2 regions of the Shewanella psychrophila genome follow, and region 1 is predicted to be linked to the other one. Evidence: riboswitches for the same ligand, from Rfam matches in the RefSeq annotation. Region 1 holds a riboswitch; the other holds the start of a gene.
What was found. A riboswitch is a leader RNA that binds a small molecule or an ion and turns the genes downstream of it on or off. The one in region 1 is predicted to bind cobalamin.

Region 1 (3,508 bases):
AACGTAATGTGTGCGACTCAGGTGCCCAGTCCCAACCGGCTTCGTATGAACGCCCCGTCTGAGGCTTAAGCCCAATAACATTGGCAGGTGTATAAGCTTGCTCATCGACCTTAGCGAAACGAAAGTTATCATCTGCACGAACATACAGTCTCTGTGTCGCTGTTGGACGATAATTCAACCCTAACTCGAAGGCATGGGCATCTTGATCTAGCTTTATTCCTTCTGGATATGCATTAGGATCAACCAGTTCATCATTCGCTTCAGCATAGCGACCACCGACCACATAACTAAAGCTTTCCGACAAAGGGACTGTCGCTTGCACATAGGCACTGGCCTGCTTCTGCACATTACCACGCCCGCTACCAAATTCTGATTCGCCGCGACTCAGATCGATACCGGTAATGATTTTCAAATCCCCCTTATCTGTTGTAATATTCGCCACAGCCTTAGGTGTAAACTCTAATAGTGAACGTGTGTCTTTTCTCGATGACCCCCACTCATTTAAACCTGTGATAAGGGTGTCTGAATAATTAACATCAGCACCGAGAGACCATTCATCATTTAACTGATACGTATATCCACTACGTGCAGCCGTTGTCATCTCATGCATATAAGCATCATATGCACCCGGCTGTGTTGCATTAGATTGACGTGGGTTTTCTTTAATTTGATCTTTAGTCAATGCCCCTGCTAACTCACGATCGTTATCGTAGTAGCTGGCTTCAACGAAAAAGTCTTGTGGCCCATCTTCATATTGCAGACGGCCTAAAACAGATGAGGTCTTATTGGCATTATGGTCACGATAGTTATCACCTTGATTATAACTCGCAGCCGCGTAGTAACGCCATGTATCATTAATTGCACCAGAGACATCGGCCTTACCTTCATAGGTATTGAAACTGCCACCAGATAACTGAATGCCGCCACCCGAACCCGTTGGTGCCTTAGTGATAATGTTAATCACACCACCGACAGCTTGATCGCCGTACAGTACGCCTGCACTACCGGATAAAATCTCAACGCGATCGATCTGATTGAGTGGAATAGCATTGATGCTAGGCGCCGCTATATCGATATTATTCAAACGGCGACCATCTACCAAGATCAACGTGTTGTTAGCAGCCTGGCTTCCAGAAAAGCCACGCATGGCGAATACAGCATTAGAATTTGAATCTGAAATTTGAATGCCGCTCTGACCACGTAACACTTCAGTTAGCGTGGTCGCGCCGCTCATCTCTATCTGAGCAGAATCGATAATATTCACATTGGCCGCGATATTCAGAGGGGTGTTTTCGCTACGGCCAATCACAGTGATCACTTCATCGACACTGTTTGCCTGGCTTTCACCAGTATTAGCAGCTTCGGCCGCCATAGCGCTCGATGAGACAACTGACAGAGTAAGTACACTGCTGATTAGCATGGCTATTTTTGAAAGTTTGTTTGAATCATTATATGACTCTTTATATGAGAATATACCCATTTTACCTTTAACTCCTAAAAGGAAAACGGGGCAAAAATGTCACGACATAATTAGGCAGTTCGGCTTTAATCCCATAGGGCATAAGCTGCAGTGCATAAGCCGCATCTTGAGATCTGCCCGCCGAAATCTCAAAATCATCTAATGGGCCGGTCTCCGGACTTAGGCTCTGCTATGACGTTTCAAAAACGACATTGCGCGAATTCAGGATATTTTTACGCTCCCTTCTGTCTCTCCATACCGCTAGAGAGTTAGATAGACGCGCCTGACTCTTACCTTTTACCGTTGCGGGGGCAGTGTCAGATTCTCACTGACTTCCCGATTATCCCTTACCTTGAGTGTCGAAAGCCTCAGCAAACAGCTAGGTTTCAACGCATTTAAATAGGTTTAGGCACCACAAAAGATTGACTAAAATATTGTTAATTCGTTCCAAGAACGCACTCAGTTTTTGTAGCCAGTTCTGTACCTAGTTTAACTACCGAGTATTGGTTCCCTGTTCAGCACCGAGTTACGATCCGCCGCATTATAGACGTCTATACGTATAAATGTCTAACTTTTGGATGACATTCTGCTTACCTAAAAGTCTAATTTTATTCTCTTGGCTTTTACTCCGGAAAATTTGGAATAAAACGATTTGTTTAAAAATAATGCAAGCTTATGATTGGCAATCAAAGAAATCTAGCCAACATCCACACAAAACAAATTCACAACCTTTGCATCAATTAATCAACAAAATGACTTGCCAAGTAAGATTACAAGTGTAATCTTACTTCTAGTGATTACATTTGTAATCCATAAAATACATTCAATAAAAAGTAATAAGTACACACTTTGACAATGGGAATAGCCGATGAAAGAGATCAGTAATTCAGAACTTGCCGTACTCAATATCCTATGGGAGTCGTCCCCCATAAGCTCCAATGAAGTGGTGGATAAATTAGCAGTTTCTAACGAATGGCACGAAAAAACAGTCAAAACCCTGCTAAACCGATTAGTAAAAAAACAGGCGATCGGGTTTCAAAAAAAGGGCCGCAGCTATCTCTACTCACCATTAATCAATCAAAGTGAATATCAGATTAAAGAGAGTCAGTCTTTCGTAGAAAGAATGTTTTCTGGTCGTGTAGCCCCTCTGGTTGCCGGCTTTGCCAAAGAGAATAAGCTCAGTGCTGAAGATGTTGCAGAGTTGAGAGCCTTGATAGACAACTGGCAAGAAGAGGACCCGAAAGAGAACAGTTTGAACAAAGATAAATTAAGTAGCGACTCTCAAACAAGCAGTCCTCAAACAAAGGAAACTAATCATGATTAACTGGCTCATACAGCAGAGCATACTCATAAGCTTAGTCTGCGCGTTCATTCTGCTTTTTCATAAGCCACTGCTGAAGCAGCTCGGTGCTCACCACATGTATAGTTTATGGCTGGCTATCCCATTAATGCTGCTTGGCTCTCTAATATTGCAATTTGTGCCTAACTTGTTGGCAGAATCTAAGCTGGACACTTTTGAACACTACAGAGTGCTGGCCTCACTCGCAGTTAAAAACAGTGAAAGCCTTATTCCGATTCCTTTAGTCGCCGCTTTGTGGTTGTCTGGAATGACTGTGATGGCAGCGCTATTACTACTGCAACGACGTTACTTAAATAAGTTGCTGAGCAAGAGTAAACCTTATGCTCACACCCAGAATTGCGATTTAAAAAATCATACGCCGATTTTAGCCGACACTTTACCCATCTTACAGAGCCCAGAAATCACCTCCCCCATGCTAACAGGCGTGATTAAGCCGATGATCATAGTACCGGCTGATTTCCATAAGCTCACCGCCAAGCAACAGCAAGCCGTGTTGGATCACGAGCAGTTTCATCATGAACGCGGGGACATCATCACTAATTTGCTTGCTTATGGTCTGCTCGCCATCTTCTGGTTCAATCCACTTTGCTGGCTAGCCTATCGCCGCTTTCGTGACGATCAAGAACTCGCCTGTGATGCTCAAATCACCTCATCGATGAATACCGATGAAAAAATTGCCTATAGCCATG
Region 2 (3,508 bases), 320 kb from region 1:
GTTTAAAAGTTTCATGCAAACCTGCACCGAGGCGATGGACATTATTCTCAAGAACAATGCCAGGGCATCTAAATTGATTCAGAGCTTTAAACGGGTCGCAGTAGATCAATCCAGTGAGCAGGTTAGAGATTTCGGGCTTAAAGAGTATCTTGAGGAGATCTTAATGTCGCTGCGCCCTGCATTAAAGAAAGTACCCCATAAAATACAGGTAATATGTCCGGATAAACTCAGCTGTAATACTTTTCCTGGTGTTCTATCTCAAGTGGTCACTAACCTGATAATGAATAGTTTGCTACATGCATTTAAGCCTGAACAGATAGGTGTTGTGACCATAGAGGTATCTGCCAGTGAGGGGAAAATACTCATGAATTACAGCGACGATGGTGTAGGTTTAGATGAAGATGGCGAGAAGAACCTATTCGATCCTTTTTACACCACTAAGCGTAATCAGGGGGGCAGTGGGCTGGGAACCCATCTGGTGTATAACTTAGTGACCCAGAAACTCAAGGGTGGAGTCGATGTCAAAACATCCCTAGGCAATGGACTCTGTTACCATATTCAATTCCCGCAAAATATTGAAAATTAGACTTCTTTCTAGGAACGAGATACTAGAAATTAGAATCTCGATGCTAGGAAGCAAAAGCAGCAAATAGAACTTAGACACGGGAAATCAGTAAAGGAGCCAATATGCCTAACGAGAATCAATTATTTTGAAAAATACTGATAACAAAAGCTGCATTGAGAGTAAGGCTGAGTGCACTACTGTCTTTTATCTTCTCCGTCATGGCGAATGCGAAGGTGGAGAGATACTCAGGGGGCATACAGATGTAGCTGTGAGTCAGACGGGACGTACATCGATGACCGCCGCTATCGATCGCCTCGTTGAGCGTCACGATGTGGAGTTCGATCAATTATTCTCATCCCCCCTGCGTCGCTGCAGTGAGTTTTCACTCAATCTCTATCTGAAAAATGGGGTGCCATTAAAACTGGAGGAAGGGTTAAAGGAGATTAACTTTGGTGATTGGGATGGCGAGACCTTAGAAAGCCTGTATCAGCACTCTTCTCAGATGATAGAAAGCTATTGGAAGAATCCTTGGGCTGTTACGCCGCCTAATGGGGAGAGCATGCTTGAGTTTGAATTCAGGGTTGATGCCCTATGGCAATCAATTTTGCAGCAATATTCTGGGCAAACACTACTCTTGATCACCCATGCCGGGGTGATGAGACACTTGATGGCCAATGCCCTTGGCGTGTGTGGGGTGGCCGGTTTTTATACTCAACTGTCATTGGCTTATGCATCTGTGGTTAAGATATCTGTGTTTACCTCTTCACAAGGGCATTTCACTAAGCTGCATTGGGGCAATGACTAATCGTTTTTACTCAGTCTCAATGGCTTATCTTTGGCTCTATGAGCATAATCATTGAGATCACTCACTGGTACGGTTTGCCAACACGGGTAAAATCGGCATAATAGCGGCCATTAGAGCTTGTTATGACATTCCTTTTTACAGAAATGCTGTTAGCAAGTTCGCAAAATGAGGTGTTGAGAGTGAATCTAGGTGTTTAACTTTTATTAGACTACTTGGTGGCTAACTCAAACTTAAAAGGGAATTGGGACGATAGCTCGTCGCTTATGTAGTAGCTTTAATTTATTGCTTTAGTTTATAGCATTAGCATTAGCATATCGATTGCCCAAACTGTGCCCGCAACTGTGAGTGATTTTAAAGAAGCTCCTAGGCCTAGAGCCAAAGAACTAGACCTTTCTTTAAAGCACCAGTCAGGATACCTGCCTCATTTTGTCGCGATAATACTCGAGCGGGTAACTCGGGGGGGCCATAGATGTCATCAATTTCAGGCTTAACCTCACAGAGCACACCTGACCTTGCCTTGGATGTAAGCGATCTATGCTGGCAGGTCGAGTCACGCTCAATTTTGTCGCAGATCAATTTTTCCATAAAGCGCGGTGAGATGCTTGGCATTATCGGCCCAAACGGTGCAGGAAAGTCGACTTTACTTCGTTGCATCTATCGATATATCAAGCCTGACAGTGGCCAAATTCGGCTGTTTGGCCAAGAGATCACTCATCTTTCCTCTAAAGCCTTCGCCAGGGAAGTCGCTGTAGTGCTGCAGGACACTCCTCATCACTTCGAGTTGACCACAGCGCAGCTGGTGGCTATCGGTTTGACGCCCCATAAGGGGCCGTTCGAATTCACTAACTCTGCCGATCGGGTCTTGGTATCCGATGCTCTGGAAAAAGTCGGCTTAACTCACAAGTCTAAGCAGAGCTATGAGCATCTCTCTGGGGGAGAAAAGCAAAGAGCCTTGATAGCTCGCGCCATAGTGCAACAACCTAAATTGCTTATCCTCGATGAGCCGACCAATCATTTAGATATTCGTTATCAGATCCAGATTATGGAGCTGCTGCGCTCAATCGGCATCACTGTGATCACCTCTATTCATGATCTTAATCTCGCTAGCGCCATGTGTGACAGGTTACTTCTGCTGGAAGAAGGAAAGTGTATTAGCTACGGTTCGCCAAAAGAGGTGCTGACAGAACATGCGATAGGCGAAGTCTTCGGTGTCTGTTCTCATGTCACGTTCCATCCTCAACATGGTAATCCACAGATCTGTTATTACTATGGTTACGAGAAAAGTTACGCCAAGGGTTACGAGCCAGGCCATGAAAATAGTCATGAGAAGAGCCGTGAACAGAGTCAGGGTAATAAAAGTAGCACAGCTTATCTGGAGGGCGGAGCTCATGACTAGAAGTATTAAGCTCCCGGGTGCTATAGAAATGCCGGAAACAGGTTCAATTGCAATGAAAACCAGAGAAATGAAAACCGGTGAAGTCGACTTGGTGAGGCATGAGCTATTTGCTCATAAGTGGATTTTATTTTCTCTGAGTTTATTATCTCTGCTGAGTCTGATGTTCGCCGCTAGCTTTGGTGCCGCAAACATCTCCTTTATGGACACCTTAGATGTAGTCTTACATCAGGCATTTGGGATTGGCGATGTCCCAAGCATTACCGAGCGCATAGTGATGGAGCTGAGATTTCCGCGAGTCATATTGGCATTTATTGCCGGAGCCGGCCTTTCTATCGCTGGTAGTGTTCTGCAAACTGTCACGCGTAATCCATTGGCTGACCCTTACTTGTTCGGTATCTCTTCTGGGGCATCTTTTGGCGCGGTTATTGTGCTGACGCTCTTTACTGGCTCAGGACTTTTTGCTAGCTCAGGGCTGTTTGCCAGTTCTGGCTTTTTTGAAAGGTTTAGCTGGATGACATTGCCACTAGGTGCTTTCATTGGGGCCGGTTTGTCGGTAGCTATGGTACTGGCTTTGTGTGGACGACATATGAGTAGCCAGATAGAGCGCATGTTGCTGTCGGGCGTGGCGATATCCTTTATGTTCGGTGCGCTAACCAGCTTGTTACTCTACTTCTCCGATCCTCAGGCGGCCGCATCTGTGTTGTTTTGGAGCCTGGGAAGTTTCTCGAAAGCCAGCTGGAGC

Region 2: it holds a riboswitch for cobalamin, as region 1 does, so the genes downstream of both, sps_RS23565 (ABC transporter ATP-binding protein) here and sps_RS22070 (TonB-dependent receptor) in region 1, are expected to answer to the same signal.

What each region holds. Positions count from the first base shown of each region.
Region 1 is NZ_CP014782.1:5,088,543-5,092,050, forward strand. Features, by position in the region: gene sps_RS22070 (TonB-dependent receptor) at 1-1,480, opposite strand, end outside; cobalamin riboswitch at 1,608-1,846, opposite strand; gene sps_RS22075 (BlaI/MecI/CopY family transcriptional regulator) at 2,328-2,783, shown strand; gene sps_RS22080 (M56 family metallopeptidase) at 2,776-3,508, shown strand, end outside.
Region 2 is NZ_CP014782.1:5,405,494-5,409,001, reverse strand. Features, by position in the region: gene sps_RS23575 (sodium:solute symporter family transporter) at 1-586, shown strand, start outside; gene sps_RS23570 (histidine phosphatase family protein) at 711-1,370, shown strand; cobalamin riboswitch at 1,567-1,808, shown strand; gene sps_RS23565 (ABC transporter ATP-binding protein) at 1,840-2,766, shown strand; gene sps_RS23560 (FecCD family ABC transporter permease) at 2,834-3,508, shown strand, end outside.